One region of the Clostridium sp. M62/1 genome, then DNA from elsewhere that is predicted to be linked to it. Evidence: riboswitches for the same ligand, from Rfam matches in the RefSeq annotation. Region 1 holds a riboswitch; each other region holds the start of a gene.
What was found. Region 1 has a riboswitch for thiamine pyrophosphate ahead of LK436_RS09175 (ABC transporter permease). Riboswitches for the same ligand answer to the same signal wherever they lie in the genome.
Positions count from the first base shown of each region.

Region 2: it holds a riboswitch for thiamine pyrophosphate, as region 1 does, so the genes downstream of both, thiC (phosphomethylpyrimidine synthase ThiC) here and LK436_RS09175 (ABC transporter permease) in region 1, are expected to answer to the same signal.
Region 3: it holds a riboswitch for thiamine pyrophosphate, as region 1 does, so the genes downstream of both, thiW (energy coupling factor transporter S component ThiW) here and LK436_RS09175 (ABC transporter permease) in region 1, are expected to answer to the same signal.

Region 1 is NZ_CP085988.1:1,949,432-1,960,106, reverse strand. It holds gene LK436_RS09210 (xanthine dehydrogenase family protein molybdopterin-binding subunit) at 1-1,906, opposite strand, end outside; gene LK436_RS09205 ((2Fe-2S)-binding protein) at 1,903-2,379, opposite strand; gene LK436_RS09200 (FAD binding domain-containing protein) at 2,370-3,191, opposite strand; gene LK436_RS09195 (hypothetical protein) at 3,422-3,583, opposite strand; gene LK436_RS09190 (hypothetical protein) at 3,695-4,261, shown strand; gene LK436_RS09185 (hypothetical protein) at 4,292-4,588, shown strand; gene LK436_RS09180 (desulfoferrodoxin family protein) at 4,761-5,141, opposite strand; TPP riboswitch at 5,411-5,515, shown strand; gene LK436_RS09175 (ABC transporter permease) at 5,597-6,358, shown strand; gene LK436_RS09170 (ABC transporter substrate-binding protein) at 6,459-7,553, shown strand; gene LK436_RS09165 (ABC transporter ATP-binding protein) at 7,640-8,392, shown strand; gene LK436_RS09160 (TatD family hydrolase) at 8,379-9,233, shown strand; gene LK436_RS09155 (esterase/lipase family protein) at 9,230-10,573, opposite strand; gene LK436_RS09150 (L,D-transpeptidase family protein) at 10,642-10,675, opposite strand, start outside.
Region 2 is NZ_CP085988.1:3,864,073-3,874,747, reverse strand. It holds gene LK436_RS17980 (helix-turn-helix domain-containing protein) at 1-124, opposite strand, end outside; gene rpsF (30S ribosomal protein S6) at 280-567, shown strand; gene LK436_RS17970 (single-stranded DNA-binding protein) at 587-1,039, shown strand; gene rpsR (30S ribosomal protein S18) at 1,179-1,445, shown strand; gene LK436_RS17960 (IS110 family transposase) at 1,761-2,936, opposite strand; gene LK436_RS17955 (MATE family efflux transporter) at 3,198-4,553, shown strand; gene LK436_RS17950 (AAA family ATPase) at 4,731-5,351, shown strand; gene thiC (phosphomethylpyrimidine synthase ThiC) at 5,566-6,915, opposite strand; TPP riboswitch at 7,079-7,186, opposite strand; gene LK436_RS17940 (DHH family phosphoesterase) at 7,469-9,529, shown strand; gene rplI (50S ribosomal protein L9) at 9,531-9,977, shown strand; gene dnaB (replicative DNA helicase) at 9,981-10,675, shown strand, end outside.
Region 3 is NZ_CP085988.1:2,854,750-2,865,424, reverse strand. It holds gene LK436_RS13440 (FeoA family protein) at 97-309, shown strand; gene feoB (ferrous iron transport protein B) at 407-2,413, shown strand; gene LK436_RS13430 (heavy-metal-associated domain-containing protein) at 2,499-2,876, shown strand; gene LK436_RS13425 (transcriptional repressor) at 2,928-3,161, shown strand; gene LK436_RS13420 (DUF6110 family protein) at 3,373-3,675, shown strand; gene LK436_RS13415 (heavy metal translocating P-type ATPase) at 3,683-5,764, shown strand; TPP riboswitch at 6,079-6,185, shown strand; gene thiW (energy coupling factor transporter S component ThiW) at 6,366-6,926, shown strand; gene thiM (hydroxyethylthiazole kinase) at 7,074-7,916, shown strand; gene thiE (thiamine phosphate synthase) at 7,897-8,556, shown strand; gene LK436_RS13395 (HAD family hydrolase) at 8,549-9,190, shown strand; gene LK436_RS13390 (thiamine-binding protein) at 9,218-9,520, shown strand; gene thiD (bifunctional hydroxymethylpyrimidine kinase/phosphomethylpyrimidine kinase) at 9,618-10,415, shown strand; gene LK436_RS13380 (AAA family ATPase) at 10,547-10,675, shown strand, end outside.

The DNA.
Region 1 (10,675 bases):
TCTGTCCCGTCTCCAGATCTACCTCCACCTCGGCCATTCCGCACATAAAGGGAGGCGGTGACTTCGGTGAGGAGTGAGAAGCTGAGGCCTCCAGGGACAGATCGTTTCCGCACATGCTCTTCGCGGCAATATCTGCCAGGGAGACACGCTTTTCCTCATCCCCTAAAAGATAGACGAAAGAGCCGTCAAAGTCTGCGTCCGCCTCTTCTGCTTCCAGCATCTGGGCCCCCAGCCGTACAATCTTATCCCTGAGTTCCCCGCAGGCCTTTACCGTGGCCATACCCGTAATATAGGTAGTGCTGGAAGCGTAGGAGCCGGAATCATAGGGGGAGTTGTCCGTGTCAACACCGTACACGACGATCTGATCCACCTCGCATTCCAGACAGTCCGCAGCCATCTGGGCTAGGATCGTGTCACATCCGGTTCCCATGTCCGTGGCTCCGATCAGCATGTTGTAATGGCCGCTGTCCGCCAGGCGGATGGTAACACTTCCCACGTCCACACCGGAGATTCCGGAGCCCTGCATGGCGATTCCCACGCCCACTCCCCTGACTTTTCCATTGCCCATATCTCGCCTTGGGTATTTGTCTTTCCAGCCAATCATCTGGGCAGCCCGGTTCATGCACTGCTCCACATGACAGCTCTCAAGGAGCTCATTGTAGTAGGCCGGCATCCTCTGGCCTTCCCTCACAAAGTTCATCCGGCGGATCTCAAGGGGATCGATCCCCAGAATTCCAGCCGCCTCGTTGAGGGCTGACTCCACGGCAAAAAGTCCTTGGGTCGCTCCGTAGCCTCTGTAGGCGCCGGACGCCTGGAAGTTGGTGTACACCACATCATACCGGAACCGGAAGGCCTCCGGCGTGTAGATGGGGATTGACTTGTGACCGGAAAGGCCTACCGTTGTGGGGCCGTGCTCTCCATAGGCTCCCGTATTGGACAGGGTGTAGACGTCAATGGCCCGCACCAGGCCGTCCTTATTGAGTCCCATCTTCACCCGCACCTCCATCTCGTGTCTGGGTGAGGCTGCGATCATGGATTCATAGCGGGAATAAATCATCTTTGCAGGCCGTCCTGTTTTCATGGTGACAAGAGCCGGATAGATCTCTGACACTCCTGTCTGCTTGGCTCCGAAGCCTCCTCCGATTCTCGGCTTCACCACCCTCACTCTGGACTTGTCAATTCCCAGGGCCGTTGCCAGGATTCGTCTGATGTGGAAGGGCACCTGTGTGGACGAAACCACATTTAAGCGGCCGAAAGCGTCCATGTAGGTGAAGGTTCGGAAGGTTTCCATCATGGTCTGGTTGTTGGCCTTGGTGTGGTAGGTTCTCTCAAGCACCAGATCGCAGTCTGCCAGCACGGCATCCACATCGCCCTCCTCCTCGCCGCCGCTGGCGCAGAGGTTTCTCTGGTTGTCCGCTCCCACCGGACAGAGGGCCTTCCAGTCCTCTTCCGGATGAACTAACACCGGATTGTCCTTGGCTGTTCTGAAGTCCAGAACAGGCGTCAGCACCTCATACTCGGTCTTGATCAGCTTCAGGGCTCTGTCCACTGCCTCCTCTGTCTCCCCTGCCACGACAGCAGCCACATCGCCCACAAAGCGCACCCTCCTGTCGATAATATACCGGTCATAGGGGCTTGGCTCAGGGTAGGTCTGACCTGCCTGGGTAAAACGGCATCTGGGGGAGTCCTCCCAGGTCAGCACGCAGGCGATGCCGGGAACCTTTTTTGCCTTCTCTGTGTCTATATTTTTCACAAGAGCGTGGGCGTGAGGGCTCCTGAGGGCCTTCACCACCAGGCAGTCTGACGGCGCAATGTCGTCTGTATAGACGGCGCGCCCTGTCACAAGAGCCATGGCATCCTTTTTCATCACCGGGCGGTTTACATAGTTTGTATTTGGGGCCTTCATGCGTTCTCACCCTCCTTCTGTCTTCTGCAGGCCAGCCAGTTTCGGATGGCTCTCATCTGGCCTGCATATCCCGTGCAGCGGCACAGATTGCCTGCCAGATATTCCCGGATCTCCTCAGAGGACGGGGTGCCGGGCAGCTCTCTTTCCATGGCAAGCACATTCATAATAAAACCAGGAGAACAGAAGCCGCACTGTTCCGCTCCCTGTTCTCCCAGGAAGCGCCCGAACTCCTCTGCCTCCTCCTTCAGTCCCTCCAGGGTGGTCACCTCTCGGCCCTGGACGCGCATGGCGGGAACCGCGCAGGAGAGCACCGGCTTTCCATCCAGCCATACAGTACAGAGCCCGCAGTTCGTTGTCTCGCATCCGCATTTTACGCTTTTATAGCCTCTGGCCCGGAGGAAATCGAGAAGCGTCATGTCTGCTCTGGCTTCAGCGGCCACAGCCTGTCCGTTTATAATACATTTTAATTCCACGTTTCATTTCCTCCCTTCCTCTCCAGAGATCTCTCCCTGTCAATCCTGTCAAGACAGCGCATCAGGAGAACACCGGCCAAATATTTCCTGTACTGGGCGCTGGCCCTCATGTTCGTGCCGAAGCGCAGGGACTCGATCAGCTTCTCCGCCGCCGCTTTCCGGTCCGCCACGTTCTCTGCAAAATATCCGTTTTCCACCGTTACGGCAGCCGCCCGGGCCGGCCTTGCTCCGATGGAAACTGTCGTTTTATCCCCTCTCTCGCAGACTGCCGCTGTCAGTACCGGGAAATCCACAGCTTCATTTCTCATGCTCTCATAGGATATTCGGGCCTGTCCCTTCCTCACCAGCACGGAAACGAGAATATCCCCGTCTTCTTTTCTGTCCAGAAAATCCCTGAGCGGCATCACCCCGGCCTTATAAAGCTTCACCTGGGCGTCCAGGGCCAGAAACAGGGTGAGCACATCGGAGAAGCCAAACCTTCCATAGATACTCCCGCCCACAGTCGCGCAGTTTCTGAACTGGGTTCCCACAATGTGACGCACGCTGTCTGCGAAGGCCCCGCCTGCCCAGCGGTTCAGCCCTTCGTGCGTTTCCAGGCTTCTCAGGGTGGCCATGCATCCTATCTCAAACTGCTCTTTTGTCTCCTCTATCTTCTCAAGTCCCAGCCCGCTCAAATCGATCAGCGTCTGGATTGTCCTGTTCTGAAGTCTGAGCCAGCAAAAGCCGCCGCAGATAACAGAGGATTTCTTCTTATTCAGTTCATAGGCCTCATCCAGGCTCCCCGCCATGACAAAATTCGTGTAATGAATCACGCCTTATCCTCCTCGTATTTTTCATTTTTCATTCTGTCCGTCTATTTGCAGTCTGTCACGCCCATCTCTCTTCTCTTTCATCTTCAGGGCATGTCCGGCCTGTATGCCGTGTCTATAGCAGGCATATTTTAACACAGATTGCGGAAGAGAACAATCTGAAAAAGTCATTCTCTTCCGCGAAAATTGTCTTCTGCACCTCCCCCGCAGCCCTCTGCTGTCTCTGGCAAAAATCAGTTATCCCTTTTTCCGGTTCCACGTACCTTCCGTCCCCTGGTCTCCCTTTTCTCTGTGCCTTTCACCACTCCCTTTTCCTTCGAGCGGTTCTGGCAGGCCATACAGTCCTCGTCAATCTCATATGCAGCATTTCCTTCTATAATTAAACGGATTCCCATATTGTTTCAACCTCCCATATCTCTATCATATGCAGTACTGATACAGGCTGTGTATCATGTTTTGGCATGACAGCGCATATATTAAGGCAAGGAAAAGGAGGTAAAAACCCCATGAAAAGTGAACCTGATTTAAAAATGACGGATCTCGATTATCTGACAGCGTCCCCCCATCTTCAGATGATCAAAGCCGCCCTTCCGTACATACATGTCCCGGAGCAGCGCTTTTTCTCCCTGATGGTAAAAATCAGCGAGCTGGAGCGCACAGTACGGCTGTTTCAGGAGACAGAAGACGGAATGGTCGGAATCTGCTCTCTCGAGGAGGATGAGCCGTCCTCTCCCATTGACATGTTAAATGCCATGAAGCCCTACGGCACGCCGCAGGAACAGGAATTTATCGATCTGGTGGCCAATTTTCTTCAGGGCTCCAGGCTTTACCAGTCTTACCGCGAGTCCGCGCCTGAAACCATCCGCCCTGTCTCCCCAGAGCACAGCGGCGGTACTGCAGAATCCTCCGCCGACTCCTCCGGCCCCACAGCCAGAAGCCGCGCAGAAGAGGCGGGAAGGCGGGATACCGGCCACTTTCCTATCGAACAGCTGAAAAACATGCTGCCGCCGGAGCAGCAGTCCCGCCTGGAAACGGCCCAGCTTCTCATGCAGACCATGCAGAGCTTGTCCTGAGCTCGCACAGCCACAGAAAGGATTGAAATTATGAACACTGCCTGGAAACAGGATCCCAGACTGAAAACAATGGATCCGGAAAAAGTAAAATACCTGTCAAACCTGGCCGAAACCGTGGAGCGCACTCCCAAAGACAAGCTGATGCCCCTTTTCATGAGCATGGCGGCAGGCAGCAGCCAGTATCATTTCAGCGACGACGAAACGGATCTCCTTGTGTCTATCATGACAGCAAAGATGAACCCCGCAGAAAAAAAGCGGGTGGAAATGCTGCGAAGTCTGTCCAGGCGCTTAGGCGCCGGGAAACAGGGCAGGCCGAAAAAAGGGTAGAGAAAATATCCCTGCCGGCAAATCCTTTCGCTTCACAGGTAAGCCGGCAGAATTTTCTGTGAAAAAACGAAGTTTCCTGTTATATAAAAACGGCGGCCGCATCTGATATTCCAGAATGCGCACCGCCGCTTTCTCTATCCCCGGCAATCAGCCTGCGTCACAGAGCACAGACTTAGATTTCCTTCTTCCAGAGTCCGTGAAGGTTGCAGTACTCGTATGCAGCCACTGCCTCGTCTCCTTCGCTGAGAACAAACTCTGCCTCCGGCTTCTCTCCCGGATTCAGATATTTGATCTGGCTGCCCTGCTTTGTCTCGAGAGCAATCCACTGGATCCAGTGAGCCTCCAGCATCGGGTGCTCAACCTCTCCTACCTTAACAGTAACCTTCTGTCCCTCCACTGAAACAGCAGGCACATGCTTCTCATGAGCTCCGTCGCTGGTTCCCGGAACAATCTCGCTCATCTTCTCTCCGCAGCACATAACCGGTACGCCCGCATTCTTTACATAAGTTACGATATTTCCACAATGCTTACAGACATAAAATTTTAATGCCATTTTGCACGCCTCCTTAATGATTTTAATATTGATTCCTATTATACTTTATTAGTGTTTAAAAATCAAGTGTTATCTGACATCTTTCTGATTTTTCCATATTCGTTCGCCCATACCGGCTCCGCAAAAGCGGATGCCCCGTTCCATTTCTGTGCTTTTCTTTATCCTCCGGGCGAGCCGGGCTGCTCTGCCTTCCTCATTTTGAGCACTTTTCCCCTTCATTCTTTACAAACCTGCCAGGTTATGCTAAAATCAGAATGTTTTGAATGAATGCCATAAAAACAGGGAGCTTGTAGACAGGCTGAGAGGAAATTGTGAATTTCGACCTATAACCTGATGTGGATAATGCCAACGTAGGGAAATACGAACGATTCTGAAGCCCTGCCGTTATCCGGCCGGGCTTTTTTCTTTCCCTCCTTGTCTCTCTTTCCCTGCTTTGCTGAAAGGAGCTCTTTCATATGAAATATGCAAAACGCGCCGCGCCTGTTCTCGCGCTGGCCGCAGTTCTCATCCTCTGGGAGCTTGCCGTGGATCTTTTTAAAATCCCTCTCTATGTGCTCCCCTCCCCTGCAAAGGTGGTTCTGGCGCTGGCAGCGGATCGCTCGGTCCTTTTTAGCCACGGTCTTGTAACCGTCTCTGAGGCCCTGCTCGGAATGGGAATCTCTCTGGTACTTGCTGTGCTGCTGGGCATTCTCATGGACGCCTTCGCTCCGGTGCGCCGGTGTGTCTACCCAATCTTGGTGGTGACGCAGACGGTTCCCATGATTGTGCTTTCGCCCATCCTCATTATCTATCTCGGTTTCGGCCTGGCGCCAAAAATCCTGACCGTTGTGCTGATGTGCTTCTTTCCTGTGGCTGTCAGCTTCACCGACGGGATGGCTCAGCTGGATCCGGAGTACATGTACCTTGTCCGCTCCTTCGGAGCAGGAAAGTGGGAGGCCTACCGTCTGGTAAAAATCCCTGCCGCCATTCCTTCTCTCCTGTCCGGCCTGAAGGTAGCCGCCACGTACAGCATCAGCGGAGCTGTGGTCGGCGAGTGGATCGGAGCGCAGAAGGGTCTTGGCTACTATCTGCTGCGTGTTAAAAACGGCTACATGCTGGACAAGGTCTTTGCCTGCGTCCTGGTCATCGTTTTTCTCAGCCTGTGTATGAATCTGGCTATCTGGCTTATCCAGAAAACGGCTGCCCCTTACATGGGACAGAAGGGAACTGAAAAATAGGGAAAATAAAAAGTATCCGGCTGCCGGACTTCTTTGACAGTCTAAGCGCCCTGTCCCATATTTTTAATAAATACTTACTGAATGAAGGAGAATGAACATTATGAAAAAGAAACAGCTGACAGCTCTCACTCTGGCGGCCCTCATGGCCGCATCTCTCACTGCCTGCTCCGGCGCAGGCTCCGCTTCTGAAGGCGAATCCAAAGGTGACGGCACGGAATCCTCCCTGCAGGCTCCATCATCAGAGCAGACAGGCGCCCCCTCAGAAAGCGGCAGCACCTCAGAAGCTCTCGAGGATGTCACCGTCATCCTGGACTATGTGGCCAATACCAACCATACCGGAATGTACGTGGCTCTGGATCAGGGCTATTATGCTGAAGAAGGTCTGAATGTAACCATCGCAGAGCCCACAGAGGGCGCCACAGCCACTCTTGTGGCAGTGGGCAAGGGAGATTTCGGCATCAGCTACCAGGAGGATGTGACCATCGCCCTGACCTCAGAGGAGCCTCTGCCCATAAAGGCGATTGCCGCCATTATCCAGCACAATACCTCCGGCTTTGTCACCTCAGCCGACAAGAATATCACCTCCCCAAAGGACTTTGAGGGAAAGACCTACGCAGGCTGGGGCGGCCCCGGAGAGTCTGCTGTGCTGGAGGCTGTGATGACACAGGCCGGTGCAGATTTCTCCAAGCTCAATATGGTTATCTCCGACGGCTCCGGCTTTGCCGCCTTAAAGGATCAGGTGGATATTATGTGGTTCTTTGAGGGATGGGACAATATCACCTGCAAGCTCAACGACTTCCCGATCAACTACATGCCTGTAAGAGAGCTGGACGACCGGCTCGACTACTATACTCCGGTTATCATCGCCAACACAGACACCCTCTCCAAGCGTCCGGAGATGGTCCGCAAATTCCTGCGCGCCACAGAGAGAGGATACCTCTACGCTATCGAGCATCCTCAGGAGAGCGCCGAGATCCTTCACAAGTATGCCCCCGATTACTCTCTGGAAATGCTGACCATGTCCCAGGAATTCCTCTCCGGAAAATACATGGAGGACACAGAGGTGTGGGGAAGCATGTCCGATGAAACCTGGGACAACTACACAGACTTTATGGTGGAATACGGCGTCATCGACGAGGCAATCCCTGCCGCCGACTGCTATACCAACGAATTTCTCCCCGGTGAGGCAGAATAAGCTCTGACCCTGCCTGCTTTCCGGCAGGGCAGGCCGGTTCACCGGTCACCGATGCAGTCAGCTCTGCGCTGAGAAAGGATAAATAGATGAAGTTAGAAATCTCTGACCTGGCTTTTTCCTATGAGGACAGACCTCTGTTTTCCTCCCTCTCCCTCTCCGTGAAGGAGGGAGAGTTTGTGAGCATCCTGGGCCCCTCCGGCTGCGGAAAGTCCACGATTTTAAAGCTCCTCACCGGAGTTCTTAAGAAGGAGTCCGGCTCTGTCCTGGTAGACGGAAAGGAATTGTCAGGAGCCGGCGGACATTTCGCCTACATGCCGCAGAATGATCTCCTCTTTCCCTGGAAAAATATTCTCGACAACGTATGTCTCTACGGCAGAATTCACGGCTCGATGGACAGGGCGAGAAAGGAGGCTCTGGACAATTTCCCGGCCTTCGGCCTTTCCGGTTATGAATATAAATATCCCGGTTCTCTCTCCGGCGGAATGCGGCAGAGGGCGGCTTTTTTGAGAACCGCTCTCTGTGAAGCGGACATCCTCCTGCTGGACGAGCCCTTCGGCGCCCTGGACGTCATCACCAGAGGAGAAATGCAGGACTGGCTTCTGACTATGAGAGAACGGCTGAACCGAACCGTCCTCCTAGTCACCCACGACATGGACGAGGCCATCTACCTGTCCGACAGAATTCTCATACTGAACGGTTCTCCCGCCCGCATTACCTGCGAGATCTCCGTCGAAGAGAAAAACAGGAGCCGTTCCTGGCTCTATGAGCAGGGCAGCCTTCGCCAGACCATCTACCGGGAAATCATAAAGACAGGAGGGAAAGAACATGAGACTGTTTGATGCCCATGCTCATTTGGGAGATGAGGAGGAGCTTCTCTCCAGAAAGCGGGAAAATATCTCCTCCCTCGTCTGCGCAGGAACACCTGAGGAAGCTGAGCGCCTCATGCTTCTGTGCGAACATTCTCCATTCTCCCCAATTCTTCTGCCCGCCCTGGGCCTTCATCCATGGCAGGCAGGAAATGTCTCCTTCAGGGACATGGAGCCCTGGCTTCTCAAGGCCCCCGTCATCGGTGAAATCGGCATGGACAGCGTCTGGTGCGACGTTCCTCTTTCCAAGCAGGAGAAGGTTTTCTGCGCCCAGCTGGAGCTGGCCAGCGCTCTGAAAAAACCTGTTGTTCTCCACACCAAGGGTCAGGAAAAAAAGATCGCGGGTCTTATCAGAAACTATGAAAATACCTATCTCGTCCACTGGTATTCCGGGGAGGAGGGGCTCTCAGAATTTCTGGAGCTTGACTGCTACTTTACCGTCGGCCCCGATGTCTTTTATAATCCTTCTGTGCAGAGGGCTGCCAGGCTCGCACCTGAAAACCGCCTTCTTGTGGAGACAGACGGATGTTCGGCAGTCAAATGGGCCTACGAAAACTTCTGCCGGAGCCGTTCCGTCTCAGAGCGCTCCCGGGGGGAGGTGCACTCAGAGATCCTCCCTCTTCCTGACTGGCGGGATATACGCGGGGTTCTGGAGCACAGTATCCGCAAGACGGCTCTCCTGAGAGCAGAAGCTCAGAAAGGAAGCCTTAAGGAGACTGTCCCGGACAAAGGCTTTCCTGAGCCCCTGGCAGAACGACTGGCCGGCATCATGGAGCAGAACTTTCTGCGGTTCTTATCAAAAGAGAGAGGCTAACAGCCTCTCTCTTTCAGATCATGGACCAGCTCCACATAGAATTCTCTCACGTCGAAATCAGGGATATTCTCCCGGTTCAGATCGATCATGTCTCCGTGGGAGATCCCTCTCTTTCCTCTGGCTGTCAGAAAGCGGAAGCGTTCTCCCCACGGAAAGGAGCTCTCCGCCACCAGCCCGTCATTGGGCCCGTCAAAATACCGGACCAGGGCATGGGAGAAATTGAGGGGAAATCTTCCTCCAGAGGCACGGTTCAGCTTCGAGCCCACGCTCTGGTAAAAGACTCCGGGACAGTCGGGTACCTTCTGATTGAAGTCTCTTAAGGCGGAGGCTGTCAGATCAGTGACTGCTGCCAGAAAGTCCGGCTTATCGTCTCCCAGCTTTCTGAGGGCTCTGTTGTACCCGGCCGCGACCTTATCCTTCACCGGCTTTGGAATTTCATTCAGGAGATAATCTGCAAACACACAGCCTCTGTGAGGCGTATTGATCGTGGTGAGGGATGCCGCATACTGATCCATACCGAGAACGCTCAGGGCATAGCGGCAGTCCAGGCCGCCCTTCGAGTGGGCAATGAGATTGAACTTTTCACATCCTGTCTCCCGGGAAAGCTCCCGGATTCTTTCTAAAAGCTCCCTGCCGCTGTCAGCCACCGATGCAGCTGACTGGTGATTTCCGTAATAGATGACAGCCCCGTTTTCTTCCAGCTCTTTCGGAATCCTGCCCCAGTAGTTAAAGTATTTGTAATCCCGGAAAAATACGCCGTGCACCATGAGAATCGGATATCTGGTGGCGCAGAGCCTCTCCTCCTTCCTCTCCCTGTTTCTGAGTATCCTCATACTCTCAAAATCCGTTTCCTCCCTCACGATCCGAATCAGGCGAATCAGAACCAGCAGGTTTACAACGGGAATCCATCCGCACAGGGCGCCTATGACCCTCCATTTGGCTCCAAGCTGAAAGGAAGAAAGATAGATTCTCACCATTCCATTCCAGAATACGGCTGCCTCTGCCAGAAATGCGGTAAGTATCTGCCAGAAAAACAGCCAGAAGGACTCGTCAAACATCCGCTTTGCCCCGTACAGAGTAAAGAGGACGCTGGCTGTGGCGGATATTAAAAACAATGTCAGCAGCTCACAGCCGTTCCCGCAGCGTCTGAGCCTGGACGTTGGCAGACTCCTGTTGGCAAAAGAGGGAAGAAGATTGGCCAGAAGAAAGACTGCTGCCGCCGTTGTTCTCCACAGCCCTCCCATCTCCGGCCAGAGTACTCCTGCCAGAACGGTGTTGGCTGTCAGGAAGATGCCTGCTGAGTAGAAAGCGCGGACTCCGTACTTTGTAAGCTGTTTCATGTCCCCTCCTTTTTATCTGCCTTTTCCTTATCTGCCTTTTCCTGTTCCCCCCGGCCAGACAGCTTCCTTTACTTCTGTCCCTCTGCCATGTACGGACCAAGA
Region 2 (10,675 bases), 1.9 Mb from region 1:
CCGTCTCGATTTTCTCGCGGTCGCCGAATGTCAAATATCGGTAGTTTCGCACGTTCTCACCTCTCTTTCTGTGCTTTTCAGGTAAAAAAATAATGCGTCCGGAGGCTTTCGCTTCCTTTCGCATTTAATATTATCTTTTCCGAAGGCGGGAAAAACTTGAAAAAGAGCTTGATTTTATCAGGGTTCTCTGGTAAGATAATTATTCGTGATATATTATAGAAATTCCTTACTCTCTGTTAAAAGTCAGGGAGTCAGAGACCACAAGGAGGTTTAAGCAGCATGAACAAGTATGAGTTAGCAGTTGTTCTTAGCATGAAGCTGGAAGACGAAGAGAGAGCAGCAGCCATCGAGAAAGTAAAAGGTTACATTACACGTTTCGGCGGTACTGTTACAAACGTTGATGAATGGGGTAAGAAGAGATTAGCTTACGAGATTCAGAAGATGAAAGAGGGCTTCTACTACTTCATCCAGTTTGAGTCTGATTCCGTATGCCCGAACGAGGTTGAGGCACACGTTCGCATCATGGAGCCGGTAATCAGATACTTATGCGTAAGGCAGGATGCATAAATAAAGAAAGTGTGATCGTATGAATAAAGTAATTCTGATGGGTAGACTTACCAGAGATCCGGAGGTTAGATATTCTCAGGGAGAGCGCGCTATGGCAATCGCCAGATATACGCTGGCAGTTGACAGAAGAGGCCGCAGAAGCCAGGATGACGGAGCACAGACAGCAGACTTCATCCAGTGTGTTGCATTTGACAGAGCCGGCGAGTTCGCCGAGAAGTATTTCCATCAGGGAACGAAGGTTCTTGTGACAGGAAGAATCCAGACAGGAAGCTACACAAACAGAGACGGTCAGAAGGTTTATACAACAGATGTAATCGTTGAGGATCAGGAGTTTGCTGAGAGCAAGAACGCTTCCGCAGGCCACGACGGCGGCTACCAGGCCGCACAGCGTCCGGCTCCTGCAAGCGCAATCGGCGACGGCTTTATGAATATCCCCGACGGAGTAGAAGACGAAGGACTTCCGTTCAACTAAGGACGGGAAAAGCGATAGAGAGCGGAGAGTGAACGAAGAGTTCAGACAGTCCGGCAGTCGGATGAAAGGCAGCAAAGCTGCTGTGTTGTTTTGAGTATCAGGAAACTCAAAATGTGGATTGAATAAGGAGGTAGCACCAATGGCATTCAATAAAGGTGATAAGGCAGACGCTTCCAAAGTAAGAAGAGGCGGCATGCGCAGAAGAAAAAAAGTTTGCGTTTTCTGTGGAGAGAAGAACGGAACAATCGACTACAAGGATACAAACAAGTTAAAGAGATACGTATCTGAGAGAGGAAAAATCCTTCCGAGAAGAATCACAGGAAACTGTGCAAAGCATCAGAGAGCTTTAACAGTAGCTATCAAGAGAGCACGTCACATCGCTCTTATGCCGTATACCTGCGACTAATCAGGCGGAGTCAGGCCCGGAAACCGAGAGGTTTCCGGGCCTTTTTTAGGTGGTGCGCCTGGCGGCATTCCTGCTTTACATTTTTTACATTTCTTTCCCAAACCCATTGAACCCCGGATCCCTTTTGCTTATAATATCCCTATGTAGAGATTAAAAACAAAAAGGAAAGACTAACTATTAAAAGTCAAGTCTAAAATGAAGACTTTTGAATGAATTGCGGGAACGCATTTCATAGATCGTTGTACCTTGAAAATCGCACGACAAACAGAGCATCGGATATCGGTGCTCTAAAAGAGTGTTATAGGGCAGAAAAAGTTATGCCGTTTTTATGTAAGGTTTGCCGGATTTTTCCATTGCGTAAATTAACCGTACAAGTTTCTTTGCGGCGTGGGTGATGGCGACGTTGTAGTGTTTCCCTTCAGAAATCTTCTTCTGAAGGTATGCACCGAAAGTTTCATCCCATTGGCAGACGTATTTGGTGGCATTGATCAGAGCAAAACGTAAATAGCGCGATCCCCGTTTCTCCATGTGGGAATAAGAGGATTCCATCTGCCCGGATTGATAGGTAGATGGAGAAGCTCCGGCATATGCCAGGATCTTATCCGGCGAATCAAAGCGGGAGAAATCTCCAATCTCTGCCAGGATCATGGCGCCCATGCGGTAGCCTATTCCTGGAATGGTCAGGATGGGAGAATGGATTTCATCCATGATCCGTTTGATTTCGGATTCAATTTCTGAGATTTCGGAATCCAGTTCACCAATTAGCCGGAGTGTGTGCTTTAATTCCAGAGATTTGGCAGGCATGTTGGAACCGATGGAGGCTCTGGCAGCATTCCGTATTTCAATCGCTTTCTCCCGGCTGTAACGGCCTTTTGAAGCGTTTTCCAACCGCTTCGTCAGGTGTGTCAAATGGCAGGAGGCAATCGTTCCGGCAGAAGGAAACTCGGAAAGAAGGGCGTAGATAGAAGCGATATGAAGCGAAGGAACAAGTTTTTCCAATTCTGGAAAGAGAATGGTAACAAGCCTGGAAACAGACTGTCTAAGCTGAGCGCGTTCCTGAACCTTACGAAAACGATAACGGGTGAGTGACTTTAACTCCTCGTTATGGTATGATGTATCTGAGTAGGACTTCAGGTTCACGTCAGACATGAGCATCAAAGCAATGGTTCGGGCATCAACCTTATCTGTTTTCGTCTTTCTAAGGCTGAGACTTTTTCTGTAAAGATTTGTGTGGAGCGGATTGATAACGAAGGTGTGGAGACCTTTGTCAATAAGATAACCGAGCAGGTTGTAAGAGTAGTGTCCAGTGGCCTCCAGTCCTACTTTTATATTGGACACATCTGAAGAAGAGGATTGAATCCTGGAAAAAAGAACATCAAATCCATCCCGGTTATTCTGAATGGTAAAAACCGGAAAAAGGACTTTGCCATCTGAATTGGTGATAAAGCAGTCATGCTTATCCTTAGCGACATCAATTCCAACGTAGATCATAAGAACACTCCTTAGTAATAGATTTAGATACTGTTTAGGACCACAGAGCTCTCTGCGCTTGTAACCTCGTTCTAAATCAACCGTCATGCGGTATCTAACTGATTAACAACGATACAAAGAGACTGTGGTTGGAGCCTTTCCGTAACCATCAAGTGGTAGGAAAATGAAACCAATCCACAGTATCTCCAAACAGTATAGCATACAGACCTTGGAGAGGGTCTATAAACACTACTACTATATAATACGAGGAAAACAGGGAAGATGAATAAGACCTATGAGATGGACATGTGCAATGGCCCTGTCCTGAAAAAAATTTTGATTTTCTCAATTCCGCTGATGCTTTCCGGCGTTCTGCAGCTTCTGTTCAACGCAGCGGACATTATTGTGGTGGGAAGGTTTGCCGGAAGCCAGTCGCTGGCGGCGGTGGGCTCCACGACGGCATTAATCAATCTTCTGATCAATATTTTTATCGGTCTCTCAGTGGGAGCCAACGTGGTAGTCGCCAGGGCCTACGGAGGCCGGCGCGACAAGGATGTGAGTGAGGCAGTACACACGGCAATCGCTGTCAGCATTGTCAGCGGCGTGATACTGATTGTAATGGGTTTTGTTTTTTCCAAGCTCATGCTGGAACTGATGGGGACACCGGATGATGTAATCGACAAGGCAGTCCTCTATATGCGGATTTATTTCGCGGGAATGCCTGTTGTCATGCTGTACAACTTCGGAAGCGCGATTTTAAGGGCAGTGGGAGATACGAGGAGGCCTCTCTACTTTCTGACAATTGCAGGAGTGGTGAACATTGTGCTGAATCTCTTCTTCGTTATTGTGATGAACCTGGATGTGGCAGGAGTGGCCCTGGCGACCGTGCTCTCCCAGTGTATTTCAGCCGGACTTGTACTGCGCTGTCTGGCAAAGAGTGAGGGCGGGCTGAAGCTAGAGCTCTCCAAGATTAAGATTCACAGGAAAAAAATGTTTCAGATTTTCAAAATCGGCCTTCCGGCCGGAATGCAGGGAGCGATTTTCTCAGTTTCCAACGTTCTGATCCAGTCTTCTGTCAACTCCTTCGGATCGATTGCCATGGCAGGAAACGCGGCCTCAGCCAATATAGAGGGCTTTGTCTACAATGCGATGAACGCTGTCTACCAGACAAATCTCAGTTTTACCAGCCAGAACATCGGCGGAAAAAAGTACACGAGAGTGAACAAAATCCTCTTTACCTGCCTCGGAACCGTGACGGCAGTGGGAATGATTCTCGGCTTTGGAGCCTATGCGATAGGAGAGGAGCTTTTACGCATTTACTCAACGGATCCTGAGGTGATCCGCTATGGAATGCTGCGTATGAGCATTATTGCGACTACATACTTTACCTGCGGATGGATGGATACGCTTGTGGGAAGTCTGAGAGGCATAGGCTATTCGGTGCTTCCGATGATCGTGTCTCTGACGGGAGCGTGCGGTCTCAGAATTCTCTGGATCTTCACAATCTTTGCACAGCAGAAAACGCTGACTTCCCTCTACATCTCCTATCCGGTGAGCTGGGTTATCACAGCGAGCGTACATATGCTCTGCTACTTCCTCATTAAGAGGAAGATGCCTAAAAAGGATGGGATTGTATAGCGGTAATCCTTCTTACAGATGAAAAGGACAGAAAATTTTTGAAAAATAAGATGAATAAATTGATAATTTTTCGCATGTATGATAAAATACAGGTAGAAATAAATCGTGGTATTCAGCGGGAAGCTGTCATATATATGCACAGCTAAAAGCTTTCAGCCGTGAGAGGAGGCCTGTATTATGAGTAAAAGGATTGTTACGATCAGCCGTGAATATGGAAGCGGAGGACGCCAGGTTGGGCAGATGGTGGCCAAAAATCTGGGAATGGAGTTCTATGACAAGAAACTGATTGATCTGGCCGCCAAGGAAATTGGATTTTCGCCGGAACTGATTGCTGACAAGGAGCAGAGGGTGACAAACAGCCTGCTCTATAACTTTGCCATGGGAAGTTTATACGGGATTGCCTATCCGAGAACACCCAAGCCTGAAGAGCTTCCGCTGACGGAGCAGATTTTTATTGCCCAGAAAAAAATCATTGAGGATGCGGCCAGGAGAAGCCCCTGTGTGTTTGTAGGGCGCTGTGCAGACTACATTTTGAAGGATCGGGACGATGTGCTGAAGGTCTTTATCTACTGCGACAGGGAGATCAGACGCCAGAGGGCACTGGCTGAGTACGGCGAGATTGAGGAGTACATCGACGAATTCATGCATCAGACGGACAAGAAGAGGCGGATTCACTACGAAACCTTTACAAACCAGAAGTGGGGTCGCAGGGAGAATTACGATCTGATGCTGAACAGCGGCGCGCTGGGAATTGATTCCTGCGTACAGCTGATCTGCGACGCTGCAAAGCGGGGATAACGGCTGTAAAAGGGCCATTATCCCTGTGCATACCGGTTTCAGACTGTGCTGCTGAAAGCCGGAAGCTGAATTCCGCCGCAGAATGCGAAATAGTGAAACGTAAAGACAGGCAGGGCTCTGCAGGGAGCCCTGCCTGTTTTTGAAAAATAAAATGCGTCCTGAGAAAAGGCTGCGCCTGGTTTGGGCGGCAGCCTTTCACACTCAGGGCGCTTTTTTATTCATCAAAGATGGAGACAATCTCCCCGTCGAGAATCCGGTTCATGTTTTTGACGGCGCAGAAATTTCCGCACATGGAGCAGGTATCCTCCTTTTCCGGCCTGGCGGCTGCACGGTAGCGTCTGGCCTTCTCGGGATCAATGGAGAGGCGAAACATTTCTTCCCAGTCCAGCTGCTTTCTGGCGGTGCTCATTTTTCTGTCCCAGTCCTCGGCACCGGGTATGCCCTTTGCGATGTCGGCTGCATGGGCTGCAATGCGCGAGGCGATGATGCCCTCTTTTACGTCGTCCCTGTCAGGAAGGCGAAGATGCTCTGCAGGGGTCACATAGCAGAGGAAGGAAGCGCCGGCTGCCGCTGCTATGGCGCCGCCGATAGCTGCCGTAATGTGGTCGTAGCCGGGGGCTATGTCTGTGACAAGAGGCCCCAGCACATAGAAGGGAGCGCCCTTGCAGAGGGTCTGCTGAATTTTCATATTGGCTGCAATCTGACCCAGGGGCATGTGGCCGGGGCCCTCGATCATGACCTGGACATCTTTCTCCCAGGCGCGTCTGGTCAGCTCTCCCAGAGTGACAAGCTCCTCTATCTGAGAAATGTCGGAGGCATCGGCAAGGCAGCCGGGCCGGCAGGCATCGCCGAGACTTAAGGTGACATCGTATTCCCGGCAGATGTCGAGGATTTCATCAAAATGCTCATAGAATGGATTTTCAAGCCCGGTCATCTCCATCCAGGCAAAGATAATGGACCCTCCTCTGGAGACGATGTTGGTCAGACGCTTTGCGTCTTTAAAGCGCCCTGCGGTATTTTTGTTGATTCCCACATGGATTGTCAGGAAATCCACGCCGTCGCGGGCATGCATCCGGACAATGTCCAGCCATTCCTCAGTGGTGATCTCCTTTAAGGGCTTGTGGTAATAGACTACCGCGTCATAGATGGGGACCGTCCCGATGATGGCGGGACATTCCGCTGTGAGCTTTCTGCGGAATTTCCGGGTGTCGCCGAAGGAGCTCAGATCCATAATGGATTCTGCCCCCAGGGCCACTGCGTCGTTTACCTTTGAAAGCTCCATGTCCAGATCCATGCAGTCCCTGGACGTTCCCAGGTTTACATTGATTTTGGTGCGCAGCATGGAGCCGATTCCGTTTGGTTTAAGGCAGGTGTGAAGACGGTTGGCCGGAATGACAGCCTTTCCCTCTGCCACCAGCTTTCTGAGAGCCTCCGGTTCAAACTGTTCCTTTTCTGCCACACACCTCATCTCTTTCGTGACAATTCCCTTTCTGGCGGCGTCCATCTGGGTGGTATAGGGCCGCGAGGATGGTGTGATCCCTGATTGCACCTGTGTTTTTTCCATGATAAAACTCCTTTCCTGGGAGGGAACAAGAGGCTGCTGAACTGATACGGGGAAATACTGTCAGGGAAGCCGGCATAAGACAGCTTCTGAAAAGAAAAAGATCTGAACCCAAAGGTACAGATCTGAGAATGACAGAAGAATCAAAATAAAACCCTGTAAAAACAAATGTCACATCTATGATCCCTACGTTGGCATTACCCAAATCAGGTTATAAAGGTCGAAGTTCGGTTACTTCCTCTCAGCCCGCCTACGAGCTCCCTCTTTTCAGCGAAAGTATAGCACCCGGAGGCGGGGGTGTCAAATATTTTCTTTGCAGTCAGGCGCAGAGCTTCCATGCTTAGGGGCGGCGGGTGTCTATGCTTTTGCCTGCTGATTCCCACTGAGTACCGCCTAGACGAACGCCCCCCTTTATGCTATAATCTGATACGATAGGCGAATTATATTTATCAATTCTGCACCGTCCGGTACATACGGCAGGTGCGCGAAAGGGACGAACAGACGGCAGCCGCCGGGGATTTTGGCGGCTGTCCCTTCAGGGGGGGAGATGTTCGATATGAAACAGGAGAGAGAAATGAAAGAGGATATCAGAATACAGGGACAGCTTCGGGTCTATCTGCAGTGGCCGCTTTTTATGGCGGTGATTCTGATGGCGGCGAATGTGGTGATAGGCCTTGTGGATTTAAAGGCCGGCATTGTCATGACGGGCTTTACCCTCGTCTATGCAGTGTTCTGCGCCTGGCTGTATCTGTATAAGAGAAAGCGGCTGCTCGGCGGGCTTCTGGACTTTTCTGCCGAATATGCCAGACTTCAGCAAAACATGCTGGCTGACATGGAATTTCCCTATGCGGTGGCTGATGAGAACGGCCTGCTGCTGTGGATGAATGAGGGATTTTCCGATATTGTCAGGGACGACAGAAAGAACAGGACTCTTTTCGGCCTGTTCCCAGAGCTGACAAGGGAGACTCTGGACGGGATTGACAAGGAGGACACGATCCATGTGACCTATGGAGACAGCTTTTACCGCATGGAGATCCGCCATATCTGTGTGGATGAAAGAGACGGCATTAAGCTGGATACACCGTCCAACGGCGAGGAGGAGGTGCTCTGGGCTGTTTACCTGTTTGACGAAACGGAGATCCTGACTCTGAAGAAGGCCATCACCGATCAGAACCTGGTGGCAGGACTCATCTATCTGGACAACTACGATGAGGCCCTGGAGAGTGTGGAGGAGGTGCGCCGCTCCCTTCTGGTGGCCCTCATTGACAGAAAGATCAACAAGTATATCTCCAATCTGAACGGCATCGTGAAAAAGATGGAGAAGGACAAATACTTCTTTGTCATTAAACAGAAGTATACGAAGGAGATCGAGGAGGAGCGGTTTTCCCTTCTCGAGGAGGTCAAGACAGTCAACATAGGAAATGAGATGGCTGTCACCCTGAGCATTGGTATGGGAATGAACGGGGAGTCCTATATAAGAAATTATGAGTATGCCAGGACAGCCATCGACATGGCCCTGGGACGGGGCGGCGATCAGGCTGTGGTGAAGGATGGAGAGAAGATCACCTACTACGGCGGCAAGTCCCAGCAGCTGGAGAAGACCACCCGTGTGAAGGCCAGAGTCAAGGCCCACGCCATGAGAGAGCTGATGGAGACCAAGGATAAGCTCTTAATCATGGGCCACCGGATCGGGGATCCGGATTCCTTCGGAGCGACTATCGGTATCTACAGAATTGCAGCTGCCTTCAACAAGAAGGCTCATATTGTCATTAACAGCGTCAATTCCTCTGTGCGGCCCATGATGGACCGGTTTAAGGACAATCCCGATTACCCGGAGGATCTGTTCCTGACCGGCGAGGAGGCTGCCCAGCGGGCAGATGCAAACACCATGCTTGTGGTGGTGGATGTAAACCGGCCCAGCATCACCGAGGCGCCTGAGCTGTTAAAGCTGGTCAAGACGATCATGGTGCTTGATCACCACAGGCAGAGCAGCGAGATTATCGAAAATGCCGTGCTCTCCTACGTGGAGCCCTATGCGTCATCGGCCTGCGAGATGGTGGCTGAGATTCTTCAGTATGTGGGTGACGGAATCAAGATGAAATCCGTGGAGGCGGATGCCATGTATGCGGGTATCGTCATTGATACAAACAACTTTATGAACCAGGCGGGAGTCAGAACCTTTGAGGCGGCGGCCTTCCTGAGGCGAAACGGAGCGGATGTGGTGAGAGTCAGAAAACTGTTCCGCGACCGGGTGGAGGATTACCGCGCAAGGGCTGAGGCCGTGAGAAGAGCTGAGATCTTTGAGAAAGAGTTTGCCATCTCCGAGTGCCCGTCCGAGGGGCTTGAGAGCCCGACTGTGATCGGCGCCCAGGCGGCCAATGAGCTCTTAAACATTATTGGAATCAAGGCGTCCTTTGTGATGACGCAGGTGAAAGATACGATCTTTTTCAGTGCCCGTTCCATCGATGAGGTCAATGTGCAGGTGATGATGGAGAAGCTGGGCGGCGGAGGACACAGGACCATCGCCGGTGCTCAGCTGAAGGATACCACACTTGAGCAGGCCAGAGAGAGGCTGAAAGAGATGCTCCTGCAGATGAAAGAGAAAGGAGAAATTTAAAATGGAAGTAGTATTATTAGAGGATGTGAAGTCCCTGGGAAAGAAGGGACAGGTAGTAAAGGTAAATGACGGCTATGCGAGAAACTTTATCTTAAAGAAAAACCTGGGTGTGGAGGCTACGGCCAAAAACTTAAACGATCTGAAGCTGCAGAAGGCCAACGAGGCTAAGATTGCCGCCGAGCAGCTGGCCGCCGCAAAGGAGATGGCCAAATTCCTGGAGGATAAGTCCGTAACCTTATCGATCCGCGCCGGCGAGGGAGGAAGAGCCTTCGGCTCTGTGTCGGGAAAGGAAATTGCAAAGGCCGTTTTCGAGCAGCTGAAGGTAGAGATCGATAAGAAAAAGCTGGTGCTTCCTGAACCACTGAAAACCTTTGGAACTCATGAGGTTCCTGTTAAGCTCCACAAGGAGGTAACAGGCACGCTGCGCGTAAAGGTGACGGAGGCTTAACAGATGGATGAAGCGCTGATTAAGCGCGTGCTTCCTCACAGTACAGAGGCGGAGCAGTCCGTCATCGGCTCCATGCTGATGGACCGCGAAGCGATTATTTCGGCGTCTGAGATTGTCACAGGCGCCGATTTTTACCAGCATCAGTATGGCGTGATGTTTGAGGCCATGGTGGAGCTGTTTAACGAGGGAAAGCCGGTGGATCTGGTGACGCTCCAGGACCGCCTGAAGGAGAAGGATGTTCCCCCGGAGATCAGCAGCCTGGATTTTGTCAGAGATATTATGACGACAGTCCCCACCTCGGTCAATGTGAAGTCCTACGCCAATATTGTGCGTGAGAAGGCAGTGCTGAGAAGACTGATCAAAATAAACGAGGAGATTGCCAATACCTGCTATGCGGGGAAGGACAAGCTGGATGATATTCTGGCTCACACGGAGAAGGCGGTATTCGATCTGCTTCAGAGCAAGGGAAGCGGGGATTTCGTGCCTATCCGCCAGGTGGCCTTAAACGTGCTGGAAAAGATTGAGGCAGCCTCGAAAAACCAGGGCTCGGTCACGGGGATTCCCAGCGGGTTTCATGATCTGGACTACAGGACCTCGGGCTTTCAGCCCTCCGATTTTATCCTGATCGCCGCCAGGCCGTCCATGGGAAAGACAGCCTTTGTGCTGAATGTGGTGGATCACATTGCAGTGAGAAAAAA
Region 3 (10,675 bases), 910 kb from region 1:
AATATTAAAAAATTATTGACAACTTACTTGAATTAGACTATACTAACTCTGTGTTGATGAAAAAGAAAACGTATAGTTATAAAGGGGGGAAGAGGTATGAATTTGCTGGAAGCAAAGGAAGGGGAAGAATATATTGTAAAAGAAATTCAGACGGATGATGAAGAACTGACTGCTTTCCTGTTTTCCCTGGGCTGTTACAGCGGTGAGCCGATTACAGTAGTTTCCCACCTAAAGGGCGGCTGCGTAGTTTCCATTAAAGATGGACGTTATAATATAGATACTGATCTAGCGAAAGCTATTTCAATATAAAAAATAGTGTCAGCACTATTTTTTTTGAATAAAAGTTAGTATGCACTAATTATAGTTAGATATATATAACAAAGTGCATCAAAAAAGGAGGAAAGTTATGAGGATCGCTTTTGCAGGGAATCCCAACAGCGGGAAAACGACCATGTACAACGCGCTGACCGGCAGAAATGAACGCGTCGGAAACTGGGCGGGAGTTACGGTCGAAAGAAAAGAAAGTCCGATCAAAAAGAGCTATTATGACGGAACAGAAGAGGTGATTGCGGTAGATCTGCCGGGGGCTTATTCCATGTCGCCGTTTACTTCGGAAGAAAGTATTACCAGCGGATATGTCAAGAACGAAAATCCGGATGCGATCATCAACATCGTAGATGCTACGAATCTGAGCAGAAGCCTGTTTTTTACCACACAGCTTCTGGAACTTGGAGTGCCGGTAGTTGTTGCGCTGAACAAAAGCGATATTGTCAATAAGAAACAGACGCAGATTGATGAAAAACTTCTGTCGGAAAAACTGGGGTGTCCGGTTATAAAAACGGTGTCTACTTCTTCCGGCCATGAGGGACTCAAAGAAGCTGTCCATGCTGCGGCTGAGCTGAAAGGAAAAGGGCAGAAGGCACCTTATATGCAGGCGGATATTGACCTGAAGGACAAGACGGCAGTAGAAGCCGCTGACAGAAAGCGTTTTGAATTTGTAAACAATATTGTAAAACAGGTAGAGAAGCGAAAAGTTTTTACAAAGGACAAAAACGTACAGGACAAAATTGACGCTGTTATCACACATAAGCTTATCGGTATTCCGATCTTCGCAGCGGTTATTTTCCTTGTATTTTACATATCCCAGACGACTCTCGGCACCTGGATTGCAGACTGGCTGGTGGCATGGATCGAGACCTTCCAGGGCTGGGTAGGCGGAATGCTGGAGAATGCAAACCCGCTTCTGTATGCGCTTCTGGTAGACGGTATCATTGGCGGCGTAGGCGCGGTTGTCGGATTCCTTCCTCTTGTTATGGTTATGTATTTCCTGATTGCTTTGCTGGAAGACTGCGGCTATATGGCCAGGGCGACGGTAGTACTGGATCCGATTTTTAAGAGAGTCGGGCTTTCCGGTAAATCTATCATTCCCATGGTAATTGGCACAGGGTGTGCAATTCCGGGAGTTATGGCCTGCCGTACCATCCGCAATGAAAGAGAGCGCCGCACAACGGCGATGCTGACGCCGTTTATGCCGTGCGGAGCAAAAATTCCGGTAATTGCGTTATTTGCCGGCGCGTTCTTTGCAGATGCCTGGTGGGTTTCAGCGACTATGTATCTGGTAGGTATCCTGTTAGTGCTTCTTGGGGCCCTGCTTGTCAAAAAAATTACAGGACAAAAATATAGAAAATCATTCTTTATCATTGAGCTTCCGGAATACAAATTCCCGAGTTTAAAAAGAGCGTTCGGCTCTATGCTGGAACGAGGAAAAGCGTACATTGTAAAAGCAGGAACCATTATCCTGGTATGCAATACGGTGGTGCAGATTATGCAGAGTTTTAACTGGCAGTTCCAGCTTGTGGAAGAGGGGGCAGAGAGTACGTCCATCCTTGCGTCGATTGCCCATCCGTTTGCAATTCTGTTTATCCCGCTCGGATTTGGAGTGTGGCAGCTTGCAGCGGCGGCAGTGACAGGGTTCATTGCAAAAGAAAACGTAGTGGGAACTCTGGCGGTTGTGTATGGCGTTACAAACCTGATTGATACGGATGAACTGGCGCTGGTTGGAAGCGGCAGCGAAGTTGCGACGGTTATGGGACTTACAAAAGCGGCGGCTCTTGCCTATTTGATGTTTAACCTTTATACACCTCCCTGCTTTGCGGCGTTGGGAGCGATGAATTCAGAGATGAAGAGCGGAAAGTGGCTGTTTGGAGGAATTTGCCTTCAGTTAGCGACCGGCTATACGGTGGCGTTTACCGTATACCAGGTTGGCACCCTGATCACAACCGGCTCTCTTGGCACCGCATTTGTTCCGGGCCTTATTGCAGTTATTGTATTTGCGTTAATTATTATCTGGAGAATCCGCAAATCGGATAAAGAGTTTGCTATGGAATATAGCTTACATTCTGTAAGATCATAAGAAACGTGAGTGAGAAACAGACGGCGGACAGAGGAGAGTTCCTTTGTCTGCCGTTTCCATTTGAAGAAAGGATGTAGTCTGCCATATGGAAAATTTAGTAGCGGTTCTTATTTTGGCCGTTTTGATCGGAGGAGCGTCTGCGTATCTGATCAGAGCAAAAAGAAATGGAGTAAAATGCGTCGGCTGCCCTGCAGGTGGAAGCTGTTCTGGTGGACGGAAGAAGAAAAGAAAAAAGCTGGCGGGACCGGTGATCGCCAGAAAAAATATTATAATTTCGGGGATGCACTGCGGCCATTGCGTACAAAGCGTAACCGATAGCCTGAACCAGATTGACGGAGTTTCTGCCAGGGTAGATCTTTCTAAAGGGTGTGCGGAAATATCCCTGGACCGGGAGGTGGGGGAAGATATTTTGACTGCTGCTGTGGAAAGAGCAGGATTTTCCGTCGAGTCTATTCAGAGTTGATTTTTTATAAATCTGATAAATCAAAAATGCGCCGCTTAGGAGAACATGGGGATGCTCAGCGAAAAAGAAACGATTATTAGAAAGCTGCGAGATAATGGCTGCCGCATTACCGAGCAGCGAAAGATGATTCTGGATGTTATCCTGGAAAGCAGATGTTCCAGCTGCAAGGAAATTTATGTCCAGGTAGAAAAGCTTGACAGGAATATTGGGATAGCAACGGTTTACCGCTTGGTAAAGGAACTGGAAAATATCGGGGTGCTGAGCAGGAAAATTGTCTATAAATAGAGAAAAGTGATAAGATTTATCAATAAGGGTAATTAGCGTTGACTATCTCAAAATTAATTTGTTATGCTGAAACATGAAAATAATATAAGCTTTATAGAAGGAAGGGATATGATTGTGAAGCAGCACAGATTTTGGGCATGGGCGGCAGTCTTTTGCTTTTTGATGGCATTCTATACAGGCTATAAACACAAGTAATCAGGAGGTACATAAGATGTTTAGTGATTCTGCTTTAAAAAAGATCGGCTGTTTCGTAGGGGGAGCCGTATTCGGGACTGTGGGTGTAAAGATTCTTTCCAGTAAGGATGCGAAAAAGGTATATACAAATTGTACGGCAGCCGCGCTGCGGGCGAAAGACTGCGTTATGAAAACCGCAGCGGCGGTACAGGAGAATGCGGAGGATATTCTTGCGGAGGCGCAGCAAATCAATGAGAAACGCGCGGAAGAGGAAGCGATGCAGGTAATGGAGGACGGGGTTCAGGAAGAGGGTGCGTCTGAACAGAAAGAAAACGAATAGATAAAAGATGAAATTTCTTATTAAGCATGAGATACAGGGCCGCCTCCGTATTCATGTCATGCGAAACCGTATGACATGTGAGGAGGCGGATGCTCTTTGCTGGGCTCTTGAAAAACAGAAAAATATCACAAAGGTCAAAGTATATGAACGCACCGCAGATGCTGTGATCTATTATACGGGGAACCGTAAAGAGCTGCTCTGTGAATTAAAAAAGTTTTGTTTAGAGAAGGCAGAAGCGCCGGATACGGTATTGTCAAGTTCCGGACGCACTTTAAATTCCGCATACAGAGAAAAGCTGATTGCAAAAGTACTGTTTCACTACGGGGGAAGGCTGATAATTCCGAATCCAGTAAGGAAAGTATGGATTGCCCTTAAAGCGATTCGGTATATTGGAAAGGGAATCCGGTGCCTGGAAAGGCGGAAAATAGAGGTTCCGGTTTTGGATGCAACGGCGATTGGCGTATCTGTACTGAGGGGAGATTTTAATACTGCCGGCTCCGTTATGTTTTTGCTGGGCGTCGGGGAACTGCTGGAGGAATGGACCCACAAAAAATCAGTAGGAGATCTGGCGCGCAGTATGTCTTTAAATATAAAGAAAGTCTGGCTGAAAAGAGATGAAGGGGAGATCCTTGTTCCTGCCTGCGATATTCTGCCGGGGGACAGAGTCGTTGTGCGCATGGGAAATGTAATTCCTTTTGACGGAGAGGTGGCTGCTGGAGAGGGGATGGTAAACCAGGCGTCTCTGACTGGGGAAGCTCTTCCGATACGAAGAACGGAGGGACAGTCCGTCTATGCCGGAACTGTTTTGGAGGAAGGGGAGCTGGAAATTCTGGTCAGGGCTGTGTCCGGCGCCACCAGGTTTGAGAAGATCGTGACAATGATCGAAGATTCGGAGAAACTGAAATCAGATCTGGAAAGCAAGGCGGAGCACCTGGCAGATCGTCTGGTGCCGTATACGCTGTTAGGAACAGGGCTTGTGGGACTTATTACCCGCAATGCGACGAAGGCGCTGTCGGTTCTTATGGTGGATTTTTCCTGCGCGCTGAAACTGGCCATGCCGATCGCCGTGCTTTCTGCCATACGGGAAGCGGGACAAAACGGTATTACTGTAAAGGGCGGGAAATACCTGGAGGCGGTAGCCGGGGCAGACACGATTGTATTTGATAAAACGGGCACGCTGACAAAGGCGCAGCCGACGGTAAAAGAAGTCGTTGTGTTTGGAGATTATCCAGAAGCGGAGGCGCTCAGGATCGCAGCCTGCTTAGAGGAGCATTTCCCTCATTCTATGGCAAAAGCCGTCGTGGATGCTGCAAAGAAAAGAAACCTGTGCCATGAGGAAATGCACTCCAAGGTAGAATATATTGTGGCTCATGGGATTTCTTCTTCTATAGGCGGAAAGAAAACCGTAATTGGAAGCAGGCATTTTGTCTTTGAAGACGAAAAATGCCGAATCCGTCCGGAATATCAAGAGCGGTTTGACATGCTGCCTGAAGAATACTCCCATTTGTTTCTTGCCATTAACGGAGAGCTGGTTGCAGTAATCTGTATTGAGGATCCGCTCAGAGAAGAAGCAGAGGAGATGGTAAGGCTCCTGAAAGCAGAAGGCATCTCCAAAGTTGTTATGATGACTGGCGACAGCGAGCGAACCGCAGCCTCGATCGCAAAGCGCGTGGGAGTGGATGAATATTATTCCGAGGTGCTTCCGGAGGATAAGGCGGGATTTGTCGAAAAAGAAAAAGCAGCAGGAAGAAAGGTCGTGATGATCGGCGACGGAATCAACGATTCGCCGGCGCTTTCAGCTGCAGATACGGGAATCGCTGTCAGCGATGGGGCAGAAATTGCCCGTGAGATTGCGGATATAACGATTGCCGCAGAAGATCTGCGGGAGATCGTAGTGCTGAAACGCCTGTCGAATGCTATGATGGATCGAATTCAGGAAAATTACAGAGGAATAGTTACCATCAATGCGGCCCTGATTGCGCTTGGCGTGGCGGGAGTTATCCAGCCTACGACTTCCGCGCTGCTGCATAATACGTCTACTTTAGCCATTAGCCTGAAGAGTATGGGAACTCTATTGCCGGAAAAATAATGAAGGAAGACAGAAGAACGGTTTTTCAGAGAAATCGTCTTTTGTCTTTTTTCTTTGAATGAAGATATGCACCGAGTGCTTCATCTAAGCGGAAGACATACCTGGCGGCTGTCTCCATTGAAGAAGCTGCTAAGGCCGGTAAATTCTAGTCTGGAAGCAGCTTAAGAGGGAGTGTTTACTTATAAATGAATAATGAAATGAAAAGGCCGCACTGGCTGGTTCAGTTTTGATGTAAACGAAAAGAAATGGGACAGATAAATGAAAGATCAGACAGAGGGCTTGCATTTTTAAGAATCCGGCGGTATAATAGGCACGATAAAAAACAGGGGAGCTTGTGGGCAGGCTGAGAGGAAGTAATCGAACTTCGACCCTTTAACCTGATGCGGATAATGCCGTCGTAGGAAGTCAAAGGGTGAGATTTTTTCGGGAGACGCTGCATCAGGCGTCTCTTTTTGTATGTCCTTTTGCAGCGCCGGGACTTTGCTCTGTAAGCAACCGAACCGCCGGGCGGAAAGGAGTGAATCCTTTCTGTCCTGATTCTGGAGAAAGCGGCGCTGTGACAGGCTGTTTTCTCTGTATTTCAAAGGAGAGAAGTAGAAAAATGAACAAGACAGTGAACCAAACAGTGAAGGAAAAAAACAGGGCAGCTGTTCAGCAGAGAACAGGAATGTCCCTTAGAACCAGAAAAATGGTCTTGACAGCCATGTTTGCGTGTCTGGCCTTTGTGCTGAATACCTTTGTCTATTTTCCGGCAATGGCTCCGTTTCAGCATTTTGTGGATGTGCTGGCGGCTGTATTTCTGGGTCCGTGGTACGGGTTTGTCAGTGCGCTTCTGTGCGGGCTGATGAGAATGATGTGCGGGCGGACTATCCAGGCAGTGGCAGGGGCTGTATTTGGGCCGATTCTGGGAGGACTTCTGTACAGAAAGACAAAAAATATTTATCTCGTGTTTGCAGGGGAGGTGGTGGGAACCGGATTCTGCGGAGCCATGGTATCCTACCCTCTTATGAAGCTGTTTTACGGACTGGATGCCCAGTCTCCCTTCTATTATATTCCATTCTACACGCCGGCAGCTGCTGTCGGAGCTGCCATGGGAATTGCAGTGCTTCTGCTTTTAAAGCGCGCCGGAGTATTCGGGCGGATGATGGATGCGATCGGATAGACAGTCAGCTTACATGCTGTACTGAAATCAGAAGCTGAGTAGGAATGAAGCTGAGTCGGAATGAAGCTGGGACAGGGCAGAAATGACGCCGGAAACGAGTCAGAACGGAGCCGAACAGGCAGAAAAGGAGTCGGAAAGGGACCGGGAATGGATCAGTTACAAGAGAGAATTTTAGAAGTGTTTTGCAGGACAAGGGAGCAGGGTCCGCTGGTGCAGTGCATCACAAATTTTGTCACGGTCAATGACTGTGCCAACGTGATACTGGCAGCGGGAGGCTCGCCGTCCATGGCCCACGATATACGGGAAGCGGCAGAGGCAGTGGAGGGAGCGGCAGCCCTTGTCTGCAATATGGGCGCGATTGAGAACATTGATGCGATGATTCTGGCAGGGCAGCGGGCCAATGCTCTGGGAAAGCCGGTGATTCTCGATCCGGTGGCAGCCGGCGGCACAGAGCTTCGCAGGAGAGAGTCCAGGCGGCTGCTTGAGGAAGTACATTTTTCAATTATACGGGGCAATGCCTCAGAGCTTCGCTATCTGGCCGGCAGGCAGGCTGCGGGAAGCGGGGTGGATGCAGGCGGAGCCGATCGAGTCACAGAGGAGAATCTTCTCAGGGCTGCAGAAGAGTTCAGGGAGCTTTCGAGAAGAACCGGGAGCGTAACGGCTGTATCCGGGGAAATCGATCTGATCTCTGACGGAAATCAGACAGCCGTCTTCCGTGGCGGATGTCCGGTGATGGCCAGGATTACAGGAAGCGGCTGTATGCAGACTGCGCTCCTGGGCGCATTTTCCGGTGCAGGGAGGGAGGACTCCTTTGCAGCTGCATGCGCCGGGGCGGCTGTCATGAACGTCTGCGGCGAGCTGGCAGACGAAAAAAGAAAACGAAACGGCACGGGAAATGCCACGTTTCGCACGGACTTAATTGATGCAGTATTTAATCTGACAGAAGAACAGTTAAAGGAAGGGATGCGGTATGAAATTTTCCAGGGATGAGATCAGAAGGGCGATGCTGCTCTATGCAGTGACGGATCGCTCCTGGCTGAGAGAAGGGGAGAGTCTGTCTGGTGTATGCAGGGAGGTTCTGAAGGGAGGAGCTACCTTTCTGCAGATCCGGGAGAAGGACTTGGATGAGGCTTCCTTTGAGGCTGAGGCCAGGGAGCTTAAGGAGCTCTGTGCAGAATACAGGGTTCCGTTTGTGGTGAATGACAGCGTGGAGATCGCTCTGAAAATTCAGGCAGACGGTGTTCATGTGGGGCAGTCAGATATAAAAGGGCGTGATATCCGCGCTATGATAGGCCCTGACCGGATTCTGGGGATTTCAGCCGGAACGCCTGAGGAGGCTGCCGTAGCAGAAAAGGTAGGGGCAGACTACATAGGCGTGGGAGCCGTGTTTGGAACCAGCACAAAGAAGGATGCGAGAAACCTGTCTGTGGACGCACTCCGGGAAATCCGGAATTCTGTTTCCATTCCCATTGTGGCAATCGGAGGTATTCAGCCGTCCAATCTGATGGAGCTTGCGGGAACGGGAGTGGACGGAGTGGCTGTGGTGTCAGCTATTTTCGCCGCAGAGCGGCCGGGAGAGGCCGCAGAGAATCTGAGAAAGCTGGCAGAGGAGATGGTAAGACATGGATAAGCAGTTTGCTGTGTTTGATCTGGACGGAACACTGGCAGATTCCATGGTCTGCTGGGCGGAGCTGGCCGGGGAATTCCTGAAAAAACGGGGGATCCATCCTGTTCCGGAGGGCATAGCCGATGAAATTAAAACGATGACAATGGCGGAGTCTGCGGCTCTGTTTGTCAGGACATTCGGCCTGGAGGATACGCCGGAGCAGGTGGCAGGCGAGATGAATGCCATGATAGAGGAGCATTACAGGAAGGATATTCCGCTGAAGGACGGAGCCGGTGAATATATCAGGCAGCTCGCCAGCCAGGGAGTCAGAATGTGCGTTGCATCTGCGACGGACAGACACCTTGTCAGCGACTGCCTGAAGCGGCTCGGTATTCTGCCGTATTTCGAGTTCCTCATTTCCTGCGAGGAGGTAGGCCGCGGAAAGGACAGCCCCAGGGTCTATGAGGAGGCCGCACGCCGGTTCGGTGCACAGCCCGGGGAGATCGCCGTTTATGAGGATGCACTGTTTGCTGCCAGAACAGCGAGACAGGCGGGATTCTACGTGGTCGGTGTATATGACAGGGGATCGAAGGATTTTGACCAGTTAAAGCAGATGGCTGACGAGGTGGTGCTTAGCTGGAGAGACTGCCTGGGATAGAAAAGAAAAAAGAGAGGAGAGAGTGGTATGAGCGCAAGCATTGCAATTCAGGTTCTGCCCAAGGTGGACAGTGACCAGGAGGTATGCCGGATTGTGGATCAGGTGATTGAATATATAAAAAGCACGGGACTCCACTGTGAAGTAGGCCCCTTTGAAACGACGATAGAGGGGGAGAGCTATGACGAACTGATGGATATTGTCAAGGAGTGCCAGCATGTGGCAGTCAGGGCCGGAGCGCCGAAGGTTTCAGCCTATGTAAAGATTGTGTACCGCCCCGATGGGGAGATCCTGACGATTGATCAGAAGATTGGAAAATACAGGGACGAATAGGAGTGCCGGGAGCCGGGAAAGGGCCGAAAGAAGCACCGGAAGGCCGAAACAGACACAGCGGTAAGCAGACGAAGCGCAGAGAGCGGGAGGAACAAAAGTGAAAACAGTACTTTCAATAGCAGGGAGCGATTCAAGCGGAGGAGCAGGAATCCAGGCAGACTTAAAGACCATGATTATGAACGGTGTCTATGGCATGAGCGCTGTGACGGCGCTAACGGCCCAGAATACCACAGGGGTGAGGGGGATACTGGAGAGCAGCCCGGAATTTCTGGGACAGCAGATCGACGCAGTCTTTGAGGATATCCGGCCGGATGCGGTAAAAATAGGTATGGTTCCCTCAAAAGCTCTGGTGCAGATGACGGCAGACAGGCTCCGCTTTCACAGAGCAGAGCGCATTGTGCTGGATCCTGTGATGGTGGCTACCAGCGGTTCACGTCTGATGGAGACGGAGACAGTCGCTGTTTTGGAGAAGGAGCTTATGCCGCTGGCGCTCGTGGTCACTCCGAATATACCGGAGGCGGAGATTATGGCCGGCATGAAGATAAGGGAAAAAAGTGAGATGGAGGCTGCAGCTGTAAAAATCTGGGAGAAATTCGGCTGCGCCGCGCTGGTCAAGGGAGGACACAGCGTCAGCGACGCAGATGACTTCCTGTTTGACGGACGAAAGGGAGAATGGTTCTGTGGAAAGAGGATTGACAATCCCAATACCCATGGAACGGGGTGCACGCTTTCAAGCGCCATTGCCTCCAATCTGGCCAAGGGTTACTCCCTGTCTGAGTCCGTCCGCCGCTCCAAGGATTATCTCTCTCTTGCCCTCGCCGAAATGCTTAATCTGGGAGCGGGAAGCGGCCCGATGGATCATGGCTTTGCGCTTACAGGCACATTTGCAGAATAGGAGAGGGCACTGGAATTTAAACTGCGGATCTGAAACGCCGTTTTTCCTTCCTTTTCGACAGACTGCATGATATAATGGGGATATCAGACACGATATCTGCGAAGGCAGGATGAAGGAAAGGGGTGCGTGCTATGAGCAAGGTTATAACGGTCAGCCGGGAATTCGGAAGCGGAGGAAGAGAGCTGGGGGTGAAGCTCGCAGAAGCTCTGGGGATTCCTTTTTATGATAAAGAGCTGATTTCCATGGCAGCTGACGATATG